DNA from 2 places in the Streptococcus sp. FSL R7-0248 genome. Region 1 is predicted to be linked to the other one. Evidence: predicted binding sites of a transcription regulator. Region 1 holds the regulator's gene; the other holds the start of a gene.
The links. The regulator NrdR, encoded in region 1, represses ribonucleotide reductase genes. The targets are predictions, from matches to a motif close to ACACNATATATNGTGT.
Positions count from the first base shown of each region.

Region 2: a site for NrdR is predicted at 6,031-6,046, ahead of nrdH (glutaredoxin-like protein NrdH). Genes of this name have one in related genera too.

Region 1 covers NZ_CP150201.1:266,969-276,367, forward strand. The annotation lists gene NYE32_RS01400 (energy-coupling factor transporter transmembrane component T) at 1-238, shown strand, start outside; gene NYE32_RS01405 (TrkA family potassium uptake protein) at 327-998, opposite strand; gene NYE32_RS01410 (potassium transporter TrkG) at 1,038-2,402, opposite strand; gene rsmG (16S rRNA (guanine(527)-N(7))-methyltransferase RsmG) at 2,471-3,184, opposite strand; gene NYE32_RS01420 (YceD family protein) at 3,483-4,019, shown strand; gene NYE32_RS01425 (response regulator transcription factor) at 4,175-4,864, shown strand; gene NYE32_RS01430 (HAMP domain-containing histidine kinase) at 4,861-6,390, shown strand; gene nrdR (transcriptional regulator NrdR) at 6,512-6,991, shown strand; gene NYE32_RS01440 (DnaD domain protein) at 6,988-8,163, shown strand; gene dnaI (primosomal protein DnaI) at 8,167-9,069, shown strand; gene der (ribosome biogenesis GTPase Der) at 9,174-9,399, shown strand, end outside.
Region 2 covers NZ_CP150201.1:764,815-774,213, forward strand. The annotation lists gene ileS (isoleucine--tRNA ligase) at 1-2,238, shown strand, start outside; gene nrdF (class 1b ribonucleoside-diphosphate reductase subunit beta) at 2,330-3,289, opposite strand; gene nrdE (class 1b ribonucleoside-diphosphate reductase subunit alpha) at 3,447-5,606, opposite strand; gene nrdH (glutaredoxin-like protein NrdH) at 5,697-5,921, opposite strand; gene acnA (aconitate hydratase AcnA) at 6,255-8,918, shown strand; gene NYE32_RS03860 (citrate synthase) at 8,920-9,399, shown strand, end outside.

The DNA of each region.
Region 1 (9,399 bases):
TCGCGGGAATCTCCAAATTGTTCTTCCACTAATTTTTTCATCTCTCGAACGAATTGATACCATATCGACAGCCATGGAGTTACGACGATTTGGTCGCTACAAAAAACGTACATGGTATGTGCATAAATCTTTGATGAAACAAGATTACCTTGTCATCCTATCAGCTATCCTTATATTGGGGATTAGTATTGGATTAATTTTCTTCAATCATGGTCGTTTTTATAATCCATGGAGATAATGCTCTTAGCATAGAGAGAATCTGCCATTAAGCATAATAAAAAAACGTTCCCGTCTTGTCCAGATGAACGAGATTGGAACGTTTTTTGTTATTTCAAATAGCCTAAATAATCAAATTTTTCTAGCGTCCGATTGTCGGCGACAACTAGGATGATTCCTTCGTCAGGTAGTTTCTTAATTGGGTCAAAGTGAGTGTTTAACTTGCCATTTTGCTCATCTCTAAAACCAATAACGTTGACGTTATAATTTTGTCTTAGATTTAATGTATGCAAAGACTTTCCAGCCCATTCCTTTGGAATTTTAAGTTCAATTAAAGCCACGTCGTCCTCTAAATGAAAAACATTTGAAATGTTATAACGGAGGATGTTTGAAGCCAATTCTTTTGCTGTGCTACGCTCAGGAGTGATGACCCAGTTGGCCCCCATTCCGTAAAGGACTTCCTCATAATTGTTATTCATAGCTTTAGCAATAATATTTGTAATGCCAAGTTTTTTACATTGCAGGAGCGCCAGTGCAGAAGATTCTAAGTGTTCTCCAGTTGCAATAATGACCGTATCGCAAGTATCAATACCAGCAGAACGTAGAAAGTCAATGTCAGTAATGTCACCAACAGCGGCCTTAGTCACCTGATCAGCAAGGGAATCAATTGTTGTAGAGTTATTGTCTAAGGCAATAACGTCTTGTCCAAAAGAGGAGAGTTCGGTTGCAATGGTTTGTCCAAAGATTCCCAGACCGAGGACCCCAATAATTTGTGTTTTCATATACAATCCTTTCAGAATATTGTCATTTAATAAAATAGTTTAGCCGACTGAAATGTCAGTTGGGGCATAAGAGATATGTTTTTCTTTTTTGGTCATCAAGCTCAAGAGAACAGTGATAGGTCCGACACGGCCAATGAACATCAGAGCCATGATAACGAGGCGTCCTAGGGTATTTAGATTAGGGGTCAAATCCATTGAAACACCAACTGTAGCAATGGCTGACACACTCTCAAAAAGTAGGCCTAGTGGTGAGAGAGTAGGATTAGTTTCCAGCAAAATAACATAGCCGACAAAGAGCATCGTTAGGAAAAAGAGTATAACTGTGAATGCTTGCAAAATGGTTTTGTTAGATATAATACGGTTTCGAAAAACCACGCTCGAGTTACCAGATAGCTCTGACTTAAAAAGTAGGAACATGATAGAGGCAGTTGTCACCTTGATACCACCCGCAGTTCCTCCAGGACCACCCCCAATAATCATTTGAATCATAAAAAGAAGATTTGTGGAGAAATCTGCATTGGTATAGGAAATAGTTGCAAAGCCAGCGGTACGCATGGTTACAGTCTGAAAGAAACTTACCAGAAGTTGTTGCCAGACATTGAGAGTACCGATTGTCTTAGAGTTATCCATTTCCAGTAACCAAGCAAGTAGTGTTCCTCCTAATAGGAGACAACCTGTGCTTATAAGCACAAGACGGCTTTGATTACTGAAAGGTCTCCAAGCTAATTTCCAATTCCTTGGACGATCTTTAATATAACGTCTTATTAGTTGAATCAAATCAATCCAAACTGCAAATCCCAAGCTTCCAGACATGATGAGAAAAGCTACAGCAAGGTTAATGGTTGGATTGGTTGCATAATCTTGTAAACTGTTAGAACCTAAGTTATCAAATCCAGCATTACAAAAGGCAGAGACAGCTAGAAAGAGACTATTAAAGATGCCATGACCAAGTCCAAAACGAGGAATGAAGTCAGTCATAATCACGAGTGCTGCTAAAGCTTCAATAGAAAAAGTTATTTTATAGACCTTAAAAAGATAGGCCTTCAAATCTTTTTGGTTATCCCTACTAAGTGCGGATTGAAGGAGATCTTGATCGCTCAGTCCTAATTTATTTTTAAGGGTATAGGTACTAAAGGCTATAAGAGAGACTAGTCCAAGTCCTCCCGTCTGCATGAGAAGCATAGAGAAAATTTGACCGAGACCATTGTAAGCCTTACTGACCGGGACAACAGAAAGTCCAGTTACACAGACCATTGACACAGTATTGAAGAGATGATCTAGGTAGCTTGTTTCTGGACTATTAGCATAGTGGCTTATGGGAAGGCTAAGTAAAATACTTCCCACTATAATGACAAAGACAAAGCTGAGCACCAGCTTTTGCGTGACAGAAAGACGATTGATCAATGAAAACCTCCGAGTTATCATAAGAGTAAATAATAATCCAAGGAGTAAGACACCTCCTTGGATAAACGTTATAGCGGCTTCTTGTTAGGAATTCCAGCACGACGTGGGTATTTATTTGGGGTTTCTTTTTTCTTATCGACAATAGTGACATTACGTCCATCCCCATTTGGCAGTCTGTAGTTCTCGTTGAGAATAGGCTTGGCAAAAAGCGAGTTCAAGGCATTTTTAGCATCGGCTAACTCTTCATCAGCTGCTGCAGCTTTAAGTGCAATAAGTTGTCCACCAACCTTCAAGAAAGGAATAGTCAATTCTGAGAGAACCTGCATGCGTGCGACGGCACGGGCAGTAACAATATCAAACTGAGCACGGAAGGCCTTGTCTTGTCCAAAATCCTCTGCACGTCCATGATAGAAGTGAACACCGCTGAGCTCAAGTTCATCAGCCAAGAGATTGAGGAAATTGATGCGTTTATTAAGAGAGTCGATGATAGTCACATCAAGCTCAGGGCAAAGGATTTTCATAGGGAGACTTGGAAATCCAGCTCCAGCTCCGATATCCAGAAGTCGAATACTTTGATTTTTAATATGCCCTTGAAGAACAGGAGCCAAAGAATCATAGAAATGTTTGAGGTAGACCTCGTCTCTTTCTGTGATTGCAGTAAGGTTGATCTTTTCGTTCCATTCTACCAAAAGCTCAAAGTAGCGTTGGAATTGGTCTTTTTGTTTTTGGCTGAGATTGAACCCCAGTTCTTTCAAAGCCTTGTAAAAATCTTCAGGTGTCATTATATATTCCTTTTATCTAGTTTCAATGCTCTTATTTTACCATAATTAAGAGCTTTCATCTAACTCTATAGGACAGATGAAAACTGGGTCCGAGTAAGTTTCTCATTAGCTTTGAAAAAAGTTCTAAGTTTAAGAAATATGTAATATTAAAGGTGTTATTTTTTCTTAAAAATTTGATATAATACTAATTAAGTCTAAAATCATAATCATGCTCTCTAATGAAACGTGAATGTAGGGGATTATGGTCTTGTGGATTGAAAATAGATCCCTATGGGGAAATTTAATTTGAGGATTAAGAATGATTTATCTTTCAGAAGTTAGAAAGTCTCCAGAGGGGCTCGCCTTTAGCGAAGCACCTTCTTTGTTGGAGTCTATTAAAGAACGCTATGATCAAGTTTTAAATCTTGAAAAGATTCAAGCAAGTGGTCAGGTAGCCTATGATAATGGCTTGTACCTTTTGGACTATCAACTTAGCTATGATATTACCTTGCCATCTAGCCGTTCACTTGAACCTGTGACACTTAGCTTTAACTATCCGGTTTCAGAAACCTTTATACAAGAGGCAGATGCTGCTCTTCAAAAGGAATTAGTCGAAGAAAATCTAGTTCTTATCTTGGATGGGGATACCATTAATCTTGATGAGAGTATTCTAGATAATATTCTTCTTAATATTCCTTTGAGAGTATTAACACCTGAGGAAGAATCAGGAAAAATTTCGCTCTCAGGGAATGACTGGGAAGTCTTGTCAGAAGAGGACTTTGCCGCACTTCAACAGGAGAAAAAAGAGGCAAGTAATCCCTTTGCCCAATTGAACGGTCTATTTGACGAAAATTAATTCAAAAAAATAAACTAAAAATGTTTGACAATTTTAAAAATCTGTATTATTATATCATTAGAAGTTAATTTTCGGATTTATTTATAGGGTAAATCTACAGACTTTTTAAGGGAAATAGAAGTCAAAAAATTTTAAGAAAGTGGTAAATACTTATTATGAGCAAACGCATTTTGATTGTTGAAGATGAGAAAAACCTTGCTCGTTTTGTCTCTCTTGAACTTCAACACGAAGGATACGACGTTGTGACAGCAGACAACGGACGTGAAGGACTTGAAATGGCACTCGAGAAAGATTTCGATCTTATTCTCTTGGACCTTATGTTGCCTGAGATGGACGGTTTTGAAGTAACACGTCGTCTCCAACAAGAAAAAGATACTTATATTATGATGATGACAGCCCGCGATTCAATCATGGACATTGTTGCTGGTTTGGACCGTGGTGCTGATGACTATATTGTAAAACCTTTTGCGATTGAAGAACTATTGGCACGTATTCGAGCAACCTTCCGTCGCCAAGATATCGAAGCTGCTAAGAATGCACCAGCTAAAGCGTCAACTTATCGTGATTTGAAATTGGATGTTCAAAACCGTACAGTTGTTCGTGGTGATGAAGCAATTCCATTGACAAAACGTGAGTTTGATTTGTTGAACACACTTTTGAGCAATATGAACCAAGTGATGACCCGTGAGGAACTCTTGCTTCAAGTTTGGAAATATGATGATGCAATCGAAACAAACGTTGTAGATGTCTATATTCGTTACTTGCGTGGAAAAATCGATGTTCCAGGTAAGGAATCATACATTCAAACAGTGCGAGGAATGGGTTACGTTATCCGTGAAAAATGAGTAAATTACAAGATAAATTATTTGGTAAAGTAACCATTAGAAAAAAGTTGACCATGACAACTGCTGTGGTCTTCTTTCTTGTATTGTCGATGTTCACTCTAGTTGTTGTTTTCTCGGCCAATACGCTTCTTTTGCAACGTGAACGTCAAAATGTAAATAATACAATTTCGAAAGTTGTTACTTATATCGAAAAGGACTGGGATTCTGATGAAGAGTTGAGTCCAGAACCGCTTTTAGCGGCCCTTTATTCGCCTAAAAATATCTATGCATCAATCATTAATGGTGTGCTTTCTGAAAAGCACTCTTTGGATGGTCAAGTTGCAATTTCTAATAAATTATTTTCTAACCAATCTGTTTTTGTTTATGACAAAAAGGGAACGTTTATCTTTACTTCTGAGGAAAACACAGACTCTCCTCCAGGCATGTCTGAAGTAAACAAACTGAAGTCAGTGTCCTATAAAGGAAAGCGTGGTTTCTTACTGCAAGTTCCAATTTACGGTAAGGATAAAAAGACCATCGTTGGTTATGCCCAGATTTTCCATGATTTGGAATTCTACTATGCTCTGAAAGAGCGTTTGATTTTCTTATTGATTTTCCTAGAAGTGGGGATGACGGTCCTAGTTATCGCAGCAACTGTGGTTGTCTTGACATCTATTCTTCGTCCGATGAGACAGTTGCACGAAACGATGGGAGTTATCACCGATTCGCCAAGTGATTTGGAACTTCGTTCTAAGATTGAAAGCCACGATGAAATTGGTGATTTGGCGGTTAACTTTAACCGTATGATGGATAAAATCCAAGAAAATAATCAGATGCAGATGCGTTTCTTGAGTGACGTCAGTCATGAATTACGTACGCCGATTGCGGTTATCAAGGGGCATATGGACCTCTTGCAACGTTGGGGTAAAAATGACCCTGAGATTCTTGAGGAGAGTCTTGAGGCTGCAAGTCACGAGGCCAACCGTATGACGATTATGATTAATGATATGTTGGATTCTATCCGTGTCAAAGGATCATTTGAAAATCATAGAAATGATACGTGTGATTTGAATTCTTCAATCCGTACGGTTATTGGTAACTTCCGTGTCTTGCATGAAGATTACCAATTCTATCTCAATGATTTTGAGAGCTCAGAGCGTCCAGCACAGATTTACAGCCAACACTTTGAACAGGCGATTACGATTTTGATTGATAACGCGGTCAAGTATTCTCCTGTTAACAAGGAAATCCAGGTTACAATCAAGGCTCTGGAAGATGAAATGTTGGTACAAGTACAAGATAATGGTGAAGGGATTTCTAAAGAAGATATTGAGCATATCTTTGAACGCTTCTATCGTTCAGATAAGGCACGTAATCGTACGACAACACAATCTGGTGTTGGTATTGGTTTGTCAATCCTTTACCAAATTGTGGAAGCTTATCGCTGCCGTATCGATGTTAGTTCTGAACTTGGTGTTGGAACACGTTTCGACCTTTACATTCCATTTGCGGATGGAGAAACGACGATACCTCAACTTGAGCTTTAAATCAATTTATAAGAGTCTTAGAGTGATTCTTGGTCGTGAGCACGCCTCGTTTAGAGCGTGCTTTTTGTGTGTTTTTATGGTAAAATAGAGTACCGAATTTCAAAGATTGGTGGTGAAGTGCATGCGTTGTCCAAAATGTCAACATAATAAATCTAGTGTTATCGATAGCCGTCAGGCAGAGGATGGGAATACCATTCGTCGTCGTCGTGAGTGTGATTCTTGTCATGCTCGTTTTACAACTTTTGAGCGTGTGGAAGAAGTTCCACTTTTGGTTGTCAAAAAAGACGGCACTCGTGAACAATTCTCTCGCGATAAGATTTTCAATGGTATCTTGATGAGTGCTCAGAAGCGTCCGGTTTCTAGTGAGGATATCGAAAATGCCATCACCCGAATTGAGCAAAACATTCGCCGTAACCATGATGGAGAGGTTGATAGTGATGTCATTGGGAATTTAGTGATGAAAGAACTCGCTGACCTTGATGAAATTACTTATGTACGTTTTGCCAGTGTCTACCGTTCTTTCAAAGATGTTGATGAGATTGAAGAGTTGCTTCAAGAAATCACCAAAACTGTACGTGCGAAAAAAGAGTCTAAAAAATGAGACCTATTGAAGAATTTGTCTATGTTGGCAATCAGGTTATCGTTCCCGATCAGGCAAGTTTGATGCGTTGCTATTATCCTATTATTGGGAGTGAGGGATATGCTCTCTACCAGTATTTCGTGGCTTTTTATGACAATGGTAATCACCGCCATAAGTTTGCAGCTATTCTGAACCACCTTAACTTTGGAATGCAGCCCCTTCAGGAAGCACTGGCGGTTCTGACAGCAGTAGATCTCTTGGCCTTTTACCACTCACCTCAAGGGTTTTATGTTATAGAGCTTAAGTCTCCCTTATCAATTGAGCAGTTTCTAAAACATGCCGTTTATAGTTCACTTCTCGAGCAAAAGATTAGTGAACCAGCAGTAGACGCTTTGAAACCGGCAGGTCTACAAGGCTTGCAAGATTTATCTAAACGTTTTTCGGATGTCTTTACCGATGAGCGTTTGGCTCAAAAGTCTGTGTCTGAAATCAAGCCCAAAAATTCATTTGATTTAAGCAGTTTCAGGAATCGTATGCAGGCTGATGGGCTTGTATTCAAAGATGAAAAGACAGATGTGCCAGAAATCTATAAATTGTCTGAAACTCATGGCATGAATTGGTATGACACCTATCTCTTAGCTAAGAAGACAGCCGTGAACCACCAGATTATTGTCAAGCGTATGCAGGTGCAATTAGAGCAGGCTCAAGCTCAAACATTGGGTGGTGATTCTGCTTTGACGGAGACGGAGAAAAAGATTCTTAAAGCGGTTAGGTCCGAAAAACCTATAGATTACTTGCAAAGTGCTAAAGGCCCAAGCGGGACTGTGACTAATTCTGAGAAGCAGATTCTCACGGATTTGGCACAAAGAGGCTTTATGGATGAGGTCATTAACCTCATGGTTGCCTACAGTTTGGGACGGACACGTTCGACGAATGTGAATCGAGAGTATATCTCTAAACTTGCCAACGATTTTGCCTTTAAGAATATCGTCACTGCTGAACAGGGACTTTTAGCTTTGCGTAGTGGTTACGATAAGAAATCACAGCAAGCAAAAGCTGATTCTAAGAAGAAAACAAATGTGCCGAGCTGGAGTAATCCAGATTATGATAATCAAACCAGTCAGGCTGATCAGGCCAAGTTGGATGAAATTAGACGTCGGGCTTTGGCAAAACTAGAAAAAGGAAAGGAGTAGCCTATGGAAAGAGTTGGACAAACCCTAAACCGAACAGGGCATCATGGGTCTGGCAATGCGACAGATTTAACGAAGCAAATTTTGGCGGATCCAAGAGTGGCCAGCTTTATTCAAGAGCATAGCCTAAGCCAGGATGAAATCAAACGTAGTCTTCCTAAGTTTAATCAATTCCTAGTGGAATGCCGTAAGGTCAAAGAAGGTGATGCCTCGTATATTGCCAAAGGGTATGAACCGATTCTGACCATGAATGAAGGTTACGCTGATGTCACCTATAAGGAGACGCGTCAGCTCAAGGAGCAACAAGAACAACAGGCTATTGCTAAACGGATTAACTTGGTGAGTCTGCCTCAGTCTTATCGTAAGATTACCTTTGCGGACATTGCTCTAGATGATGTGGCGCGTGTAGATACCTTTGAGAGTCTCGTGGATTTTGTGGCGAATTACCCTAGTCCAGACCAGAAAGGCCTCTACATTTACGGAGACATGGGGGTTGGAAAATCCTTCATGTTGGCTGCTATGGCCCATGAACTTTCCGAAACCAAGAAGGTTGCGACGACCATTATTCATTACCCATCATTTACTATTGATGTTAAAAATGGAATCAAGGATGGTTCTGTCAAGGAACAAATTGATGCTGTCAAACAGGCAGAAGTTTTAGTTCTAGATGATATCGGTGCAGAACAATTCTCTTCTTGGATTAGGGATGATGTTTTGCAAGTTATCCTCCAGCATCGCATGATTGAGGAGTTGCCTACCTTCTTTACGTCTAACTATAGTTTTTCGGATCTAGAAGCTAAGCTATCCAATGGACGTCAAGGAGACGAGACTTGGCAGGCCAAACGTGTGATGGAGCGTATTCGTTTTCTTGCCAAAGAGGTTCACTTGAAGGGTGTTAATCGCCGCTAAGTTGAATCTAATAATGATAAAGAATAAGAGAGTTTGCTTCCTTTGGTGGAAGTGAGACTGCTAAATGAAGAAAGGAATCCCTATTTAATCAGGGACTTAAACATATGACATTACCTACAGTTGCTATCGTGGGTCGCCCAAACGTTGGGAAATCGACCCTATTTAACCGAATTGCGGGTGAACGTATCTCTATCGTCGAAGACGTTGAAGGGGTAACACGTGACCGTATTTATACCTCTGCTGAATGGCTTAATCGCCAGTTTAGCTTAATTGATACAGGTGGTATTGATGATGTTGATGCACCATTTATGGAACAAATTAAGCACCAAG
Region 2 (9,399 bases), 500 kb from region 1:
TCATCAGAATCAGCGCTTGCTGAAGCAGAAATTGAGTACCATGATTTGGTTTCAACTTCACTTTACTATGCCAATAAGGTTAAGGATGGTAAAGGAGTACTAGACACAGATACATATATCGTAGTTTGGACAACAACACCATTTACAGTAACAGCTTCACGTGGATTGACTGTTGGTGCTGATATCGAATACGTTCTCGTAAAACCTGCCGGAGAAGACCGCAAATTTGTTGTTGCTTCTGAATTACTTAATAGTCTTTCTGAGAAATTCGGTTGGACAGATGTGGAAGTACTTCAATCATACCGTGGTGAAGAATTAAATAAAATTGTGACTGAACACCCATGGGATACAGAAGTTGATGAGCTTGTTATTCTTGGTGACCACGTTACTACAGATTCAGGTACAGGTATCGTCCATACGGCTCCTGGTTTTGGTGAGGATGACTATAACGTAGGTATTGCTAATGGTCTTGAAGTTGCCGTAACCGTTAATGAGCGTGGTATCATGATGGGAAATGCTGGACCTGATTTTGAAGGTCAGTTCTACGATAAAGTGGCTCCAATTGTTATGGAAAAACTCGGCGATTTACTCCTTGCCAAAGAAGAAATCTCACACTCATACCCATTCGACTGGCGTACGAAGAAACCAATCATCTGGCGTGCAGTACCACAGTGGTTTGCATCTGTTTCTAAATTCCGTCAAGAGATTCTGGATGAGATTGAAAAAGTTAAATTCCATTCTGAGTGGGGTAAAGTTCGTCTCTACAACATGATTCGTGACCGTGGTGACTGGGTAATCTCTCGTCAGCGTGCTTGGGGTGTGCCACTCCCAATCTTCTATGCTGAAGATAAAACACCAATCATGACTGAAGAAACTATCGAACATGTGGCTAAACTTTTCGAAGAACACGGTTCAGTTATTTGGTGGGAACGTGATGCCAAAGATCTTCTTCCAGAAGGTTTTACACATCCTGGCTCACCAAACGGCGAGTTTACTAAAGAAACTGACATTATGGACGTATGGTTTGACTCAGGCTCATCATGGAACGGTGTTGTTGTTAACCGTCCTGAGTTAACTTATCCAGCTGACCTCTATCTCGAAGGTTCAGACCAATACCGTGGATGGTTTAATTCATCTCTTATTACATCTGTTGCCAATAATGGTGTTGCACCATATAAGCAACTCTTGTCTCAAGGTTTTGCGCTTGATGGTAAGGGTGAGAAGATGTCTAAATCGCTCGGTAACACAATTGCTCCTAGTGATGTTGAGAAACAATTTGGTGCTGAAATTCTTCGTCTTTGGGTAACAAGTGTTGATACAACTAATGACGTTCGTATCTCAATGGATATCCTTAGTCAAGTATCAGAATCTTATCGTAAGATTCGTAACACACTCCGTTTCTTGATTGCCAATACTTCTGACTTCAATCCAACAACTGATGCAGTAGCCTTTGAAGACTTGCGTTCTGTAGATCAGTACATGACTATTCGATTTAACCAATTAGTTAAGATTATTCGTGATGCCTATGCAAACTTTGAGTTCTTGACTATCTACAAAGCCTTGGTTAACTTTATTAACGTTGAGTTGTCTGCATTCTATCTTGATTTTGCCAAAGATGTGGTTTATATTGAGAGTGCGGAATCACTTGAACGTCGTCAAATGCAAACAGTCTTCTACGATATTCTTGTTAAGATTACAAAACTCTTGACTCCAATCCTTCCTCATACTGCAGAAGAAATTTGGTCATATCTTGAATTTGAAACAGAAGACTATGTTCAATTGTCAGAGTTGCCAGAAGCAGAATATTTTGTGGGCCAAGATGCACTTCTTGAAAGATGGAATGCCTTCATGGATTTCCGTGGCCAAGCTCAAAAAGCTTTGGAAGAAGCTCGTAATGAAAAAGTTATTGGTAAATCGCTTGAAGCTCATTTGACTATCTATCCTGATGATGAAGTCAAAGAACTTATTGAAGGTTTGAACACTAACCTTGCTCAACTTTTGATTGTTTCAGCATTGACTATTGCTGAAGGAGAAGCACCTGAATCTGCTGTAAGCTTTGAAGGCGTGGCATTCACAGTAGAACGTGCTACAGGTGATGTCTGTGACCGTTGTCGTCGTATCGATCCAACTACTAAAGAACGTAGCTACAACGCGACTATCTGTGATCACTGTGCTAGCATTGTTGAAGAAAACTTTGCTGAAGGTGTAGCAGAAGGTTTTGAAGTAAAAGCAAAATAAAATAAAAAGAGTTCACCGTGAACTCTTTTTTCTATTTGTTTTTCGAATATAGTATTGAACACAATAAAAAACTAGCTAAGCTAGTTTTTTATTATAGTCCGTAGTTATAATCATCGTCTTGCATGGCTTCGACAGTTCCTAGAAGGTAACCATTACCAACTTGAGAGAAGAAGTCGTGGTTAGATGTTCCTGTAGAAATACCATTCATAACGATTGGGTTAACATCGTTCGCACTATCTGGGAAGAGTGGATCTTGTCCCAGGTTCATAAGAGCCTTGTTGGCATTGTAACGAAGGAAAGTCATAACTTCCTCAGTCCATCCAACACCGTCATAAAGAGATTTAGTGTAGAGCTCTTCATTTTCATACAATTGATAGAGGAGATCATACATCCATTCACGGAAACTTTCTTGCTCTTCTTCAGGCAATTCGTTGAATCCAAGTTGGAATTTATAGCCAATATAGGTTCCGTGAACAGATTCGTCACGGATAATGAGCTTGATAATTTCAGCGACGTTAGCTAGCTTGTTATTACCAAGATAATAGAGTGGAGTGAAGAACCCTGAATAGAAAAGGAAAGTTTCAAGATATGTTGAAGCAACCTTTTTCTGAAGAGGCGTTCCATTTTCATAGATATCGTTAATGATTTTCGCCTTGGTTTGGAGGTATTTGTTACTGTTAGTCCACTCGAAAATTTCTTCAATTTCAGATTTAGTATTCAAAGTTGAGAAGATTGAAGAGTAAGATTTGGCGTGAACAGACTCCATGAACTGAATGTTGTTCAATACAGCTTCTTCATGAGGTGTACGGACGTCTGCACGAATGGCTTCAACACCCGTTTGAGATTGCATGGTATCTAGCAATGTTAAACCACCGAAAACTTTTCCAACCAAATCTTTTTCTTCAGCGGAAAGTTTACGCCAGTCATCAAGGTCATTTGAAAGTGGGATACGTGTATCTAGCCAAAATTGCTCGGTCAATTTTTCCCAGGTAGATTTATCAATCGCATCTTCGATTTCATTCCAGTTAATGGCTTTGTAGTAAGTTTCCATTAGAAACCTCTTTCTTTATTGATATCGTTACTATTTTATCATAATTCAAAATCATGATATAGTTTTTTGAGTTGATCTATTAAAAAAGTCGGCGAACCGACCTTTTAATGCATTTTGTAAATAAGAGTAGTGAAGTTGCTATCGTTAAATCACTATCTTAAATGACACAGCTTTCACATTGGTTAGAACCAACCTCTTCCCCATCATCTGTATAAGTACGGATGTAGTAGATTGATTTAATTCCTTTGTTAAAGGCGTAGTTACGAAGGATAGAAAGGTCACGAGTTGTTTGTTTATTTTCTGTTTTCCATTCGTAAATTTCTTTTGGTAACTCACTACGCAAGAATAGGGTTAATGACAAACCTTGATCAACGTGTTCAGTCGCAGCGGCATAGACGTCGATAACTTTACGCATGTCCATGTCGTAGGCTGAAGTGTAGAAAGGAATTGTGTCTGTTGAAAGTCCGTTGGCCGGATAGTAAATTTTTCCGATTTTCTTTTCTTGACGTTCTTCAATACGTTGTGTGATTGGATGGATAGAAGCAGAACAGTCATTAATATAAGAGATTGAGCCATTTGGTGCAACAGCCAAACGGTTTTGATGGTAGAGTCCATCTTTCTTAACGAGTTCACGTAGTTCTTCCCAATCTTTGGCTTGTGGGATGAAGTGACCATCGAAAAGTTCTTTGATACGGTCAGATTTAGGAACGTATTGACCTGTAACGTATTTATCAAAGTAAGAACCATCAGCATATTTTGATTTTTCAAAACCGACAAAGGTTTCTTGACGTTCGCGGGCAATATTGTTAGATTCAACCAAAGTCCAGTAGTTCATAAGCATGAAGTAGATATTAGTGAATTCAACAGATTCGGGGCTACCATACTCGATATGGTGTTTAGCAAGGTAAGAGTGAAGCCCCATAGCTCCTAAACCAAAGGTATGAGCTTGTTGGTTACCATTTTTGATGGATGGTACAGCATCAATACTTGAACTATCTGTAACAAAGGTAAGTGCACGTGTCATAGCCTTAATCGAACGTCCGAAGTCAGGAGATGTCATCATGTTAAGGATATTAGTTGATCCAAGGTTACATGAAATATCTGTACCGAGTTTGACAAACTCTTGTGCATCGTTAAGTTCACTTGGTGTTTGAACTTGGAGAATTTCAGAACAGAGGTTGGACATGACGATCTTACCATCAATTGGGTTGTGTCGATTGGCTGTATCAACATTGACAATATATGGATAACCCGATTCTTGTTGGAGTTTAGAAATTTCAGTTTCTAGCTCACGTGCATTAATCTTGGTTTTTGTAATATTGGGATTGGCAACCAACTCATCATACATAGCTGTAATATCAATGTAGTTATATGGTTTACCATACTCTTTTTCGACTGAGTATGGGCTGAAGAGGTACATATCTTCATTATTACGTGCCAACTCGTAGAATTTATCTGGAACTGTAACACCAAGTGACAGTGTCTTAACACGCACCTTTTCATCAGCATTCTCTTTCTTAGTAGAAAGGAAGGCAAGGATATCTGGGTGGAAAACATCCAGGTAAACAACACCAGCACCTTGACGTTGGCCAAGTTGGTTTGAGTAAGAGAAGCTATCTTCGAAAAGCTTCATAACAGGTACGACACCAGAGGCTGCCCCAGCATAACCTTTGATAGGAGCACCAGCTTCACGTAGGTTAGATAGGCTAATACCTACCCCACCACCAATACGTGATAACTGGAGGGCCGAGTTGATAGAACGTCCGATAGAATTCATGTCATCCGTTACTTGAATAAGGAAACATGACACGAGTTCACCACGACGGCTACGTCCAGCATTTAGAAATGAAGGAGTAGCAGGCTGGTAACGTTGGTGAATCATTTCGTTAGCTAGGTCGCTAGCTAGGTTTTCATCACCATCAGCAAAGTAAAGGGCGTTGAAAAGAACGCGATCTTCAATACTTTCGAGGTAAGACTCGCCATCGTTTGTTTTGAGGGCATATTGTTGGTAGAACTTGTAGGCTGCCATGAAAGATTGGAAGCGGAATTTTTGAGAATGAATTTCTGCAGACAACTTTTCGATGAAAGCAGGTTCGTATTTACCGATGAATTCAGACTCGATATAATCGTTCTCAATCAAATAATTAATTTTATCTGTGATGCTGTTGAATGCCATTGAATTTGGCTTAACGTTTTCAAGGAAGAAGGCACGAAGTGCTTCTTTGTCCTTATGCAAAGGAATTTGACCGTTAACAGGACGGTTAATTTCGTTGTTGAGGCGGAAGTATGAGACATCGCCAAGATTTTTTAAAGACATAATACAGATACCAGGCTCAGTTTAATAGTATATTAAGGTTAAAATATTAAACTAAGCAAACAAGTTCCTTTCTATTTAAAAACTTGATAATTAAAGGATTTCTTTAAGTTTAGTCGGTTGAAAACCTGAAAAGACGATATCGCCTGCTTCAATAACTGGAGCAGCAGTGAAACCAAGACTTTTTACGTAATCGATTTTTTCTGGTTGTTCATCAATGTTGATTTCTTCGAAATCAGCACCTTCCTTTTCCAAGAATTTTTTAGTCATTTTACACTGCATGCAGTTGTTTTTAGAAAACAATGTAATCTTTGCCATTGCAAATACTCCTTTATAAAAAGATTTTAAGTGGCCAAGAGAGCCACTTTTTCAACTCTAATAGAATACCCAAAATATTGGGAAAAATCAAGCTAAATATCTTAAGGAAATACAATATTTTGTGTTTAGTATTGAAACACAACCCTATATCTTGTGTTTCAAAGGCTTTTTTAAGTTCTCTAAATTAAATAGAATTTGTTTATGAAAATGGCTAAAAAAGAAATATCTCACCACAAATGTTATGTAATATAACATCAAAATGCCGATTCTATTTGTTTTTTCAAAAATAACAGTGTAGAATAAAGGAAATTTTTAACTAATGGAGGTTCAAGTATGCAAGAATACTGTTCAAATCTAACTGTAAATGGTAAAACATTCTCTTTCTATGATCTCGAAAAAGCAGCAAAATCTCATGATGTTAAGGTCGGAGAACTACCTTATAGCATTCGAATACTACTTGAAAGTCTCCTTCGAAAAAAAGATGGTGTCGATGTTAAGGAATCTCACATTTCTGATCTAATAAAATTTCCGAATTTTCCAACAATTTCTGAAGTACCTTTTAAACCAAGTCGTGTTATCTTACAGGATTTTACAGGGGTTCCTGTTGTTGTTGATTTAGCTTCCATGCGTGATGCTATAGTGGCTAATGGTGGTAAAGCCGAATTTATTAATCCCGAGATTCCAGTAGATTTGGTCATCGACCACTCTGTCCAAGTTGATTCATATGGATGTGATACTGCTCTTGAAGATAATATCAATCTAGAGTTTAAACGTAATAACGAGCGCTATGAGTTTCTTAAGTGGGCCGAACAGTCTTTTGAAAATTACCGTGCTGTTCCACCAGCAACAGGTATTATTCATCAGGTTAATATTGAATTTTTGAGTGATGTCATTATTGAAAATGATGGACTCCTATATCCTGACTCTATGTTTGGTACAGATAGTCATACGACTATGATTAATGGTATTGGCGTTCTTGGTTGGGGTGTTGGCGGAATTGAAGCTGAAGCAGCGATGCTAGGTGAAGCATCTTATTTCCCAATTCCAGAGGTTATTGGTGTACATCTGACAGGAGAGCTGCCTAAAATTGCCACAGCAACAGATTTGGCTCTCAAGATTACTCAGGTGCTTCGTTCTGAAAATGTGGTTGGTAAATTTGTTGAGTACTTTGGACCTGGCTTGAAGAGTTTATCTCTAGCTGACCGTGCTACTGTCGCTAATATGGCACCGGAATATGGTGCGACTTGTGGTTATTTTCCTATTGATGACGAGACTCTTAACTACATGCGTTTAACTAATCGTGATGAGGAACATATCCAAGTCACTGAAGCCTATACAAAAGCCAATCATCTTTTCTATGATCCAAGTAAAGAAGCCAAGTATACTAAGATTGTTGAAGTCGATTTGTCATCTATTAAACCTTCTATCTCAGGTCCTAAACGTCCACAAGATTTGATTCTCTTATCTGATGCTAAGCAAGAATTTCAAGATGCAGTGGTACGTGAAGCAGGTGTCCGTGGTTTCGGTTTAGATAATGAAGAGTTAGCAAAAACTGCAAAAGTTGATTTTGAGGATCATTCAGAAACAATTCAAACGGGTCATGTTGCCATTGCAGCAATCACATCATGTACCAATACCTCAAATCCTTACGTTCTTATGGCAGCCGGTCTTTTAGCCAAAAAAGCGGTTGAGAAAGGATTAAAAGTATCTCCAACAGTCAAGACCTCTTTGGCGCCTGGATCTAAAGTCGTTACAGGTTATCTCAAAGCTTCAGGCTTGCAAACCTATCTAGATAAGCTTGGCTTTAACTTGGTAGGTTATGGTTGCACAACTTGTATTGGTAACTCAGGAGATTTACGTCCTGAAGTGGCTAAGGCTATTGTAGACAATGATCTCTTAGCGAGTGCTGTATTGTCAGGAAATCGTAATTTTGAAGGGCGTATTAATCCACTTGTTAAAGCGAATTTCTTGGCTAGTCCACCATTGGTTGTTGCTTATGCCTTGGCTGGTAACACGAATATTGATTTGACAACTGAACCTCTAGGCTTTGACGACAATGGTCAAGCTGTTTATTTAGAGGAGATTATGCCATCTCGTGATGACATTGAGACTTATGTTGATAAATACGTCACCCGTCAACTCTTCCAAGATGAATATGCCAGTGTCTTTTCTGATAGCGAGAAGTGGAATGCCATTCCTACTGAACAAAGTCAAAATTATAAATGGAATCAAAACTCTACCTATATTCAAAACCCACCTTACTTTGATGCTTTAGGAGATGATTTGAGTATTAAACCATTGAATGATTTGAAGGTTTTGGCTAAATTTGGAGATACGGTTACAACAGACCATATTTCTCCAGCGGGTAATATTGCCAGAAATAGCCCAGCAGCTCGTTATTTGACTGAGAATGGTGTTGATTATCAAGAATTTAATTCTTATGGTAGCCGTCGTGGAAATCACGAAGTCATGATGCGAGGAACTTTTGCTAATATTCGTATAAAGAATGAGCTAGCAGATGGAAAAATTGGTGGATATACTAAATATGATGGTGATATTCTACCTATATATGATGCTGCTATGAAATATAAAGAAGCTAATCAAGATACGCTTGTAATTGCTGGTAAGGATTATGGTATGGGCTCTAGTCGTGACTGGGCTGCTAAAGGTGCAAATCTCCTTGGTGTAAAAGTAGTGCTTGCTGAGAGTTTTGAGCGTATTCACCGTTCAAATCTAGTTATGATGGGGATTTTACCAGTACAATTTATGGAAGGGGAAAATGCTGAAAGTCTTGGATTGACAGGGCATGAGACCTTTAGCTTCGATCTTTCAGAAAATCCAGGTGTCCATGATGTTATCACTGTTACAGCTTCAACACCTGAACAAACCAAAACCTTTAAAGCCTTGGTACGCTTCGATGCAGATGCTGATATTCGCTACTATAAAAATGGTGGTATCTTACCAATGGTTGTAAGAAAAAAATTGAAGGGAGCCTAATATGACAACAGTTGAAATTAATGGACTTAAGGATATGATTGCCTGTAATACTAGGATTTCATCTATTATTGATGACCATTTATCCTATGCAGGATATGATATTTCCGAGTTTATGGAAAATAAAGCGTCTTTTGAGGAAGTGATTTATCTCTTATGGAATGGTCATCTTCCTACGCAAATGGAACTCAAGTATTTTGAAGCTGAGTTGCGTAAGAACTATGACATTTCAGATGCTGTAGAACAATGCATTCTTATCCAATCTCGTCCACATTTGCACCCAATGAGTGTTTTACGTTCAACAGTTTCACTTCTTGGGGTATACAATGTGGATGCTGAGGAGAAATCCATGGAAGCCGTTTATCAGCAAAGTATTGAATTGATGGCTAAATTGCCAACAATTATTACGACTTTTGCACGCTTACGCACTGGTAAAATGCCCCTCAAACCAAGAGAAGATTTAGGTTTTGCTGCTAATTTTCTT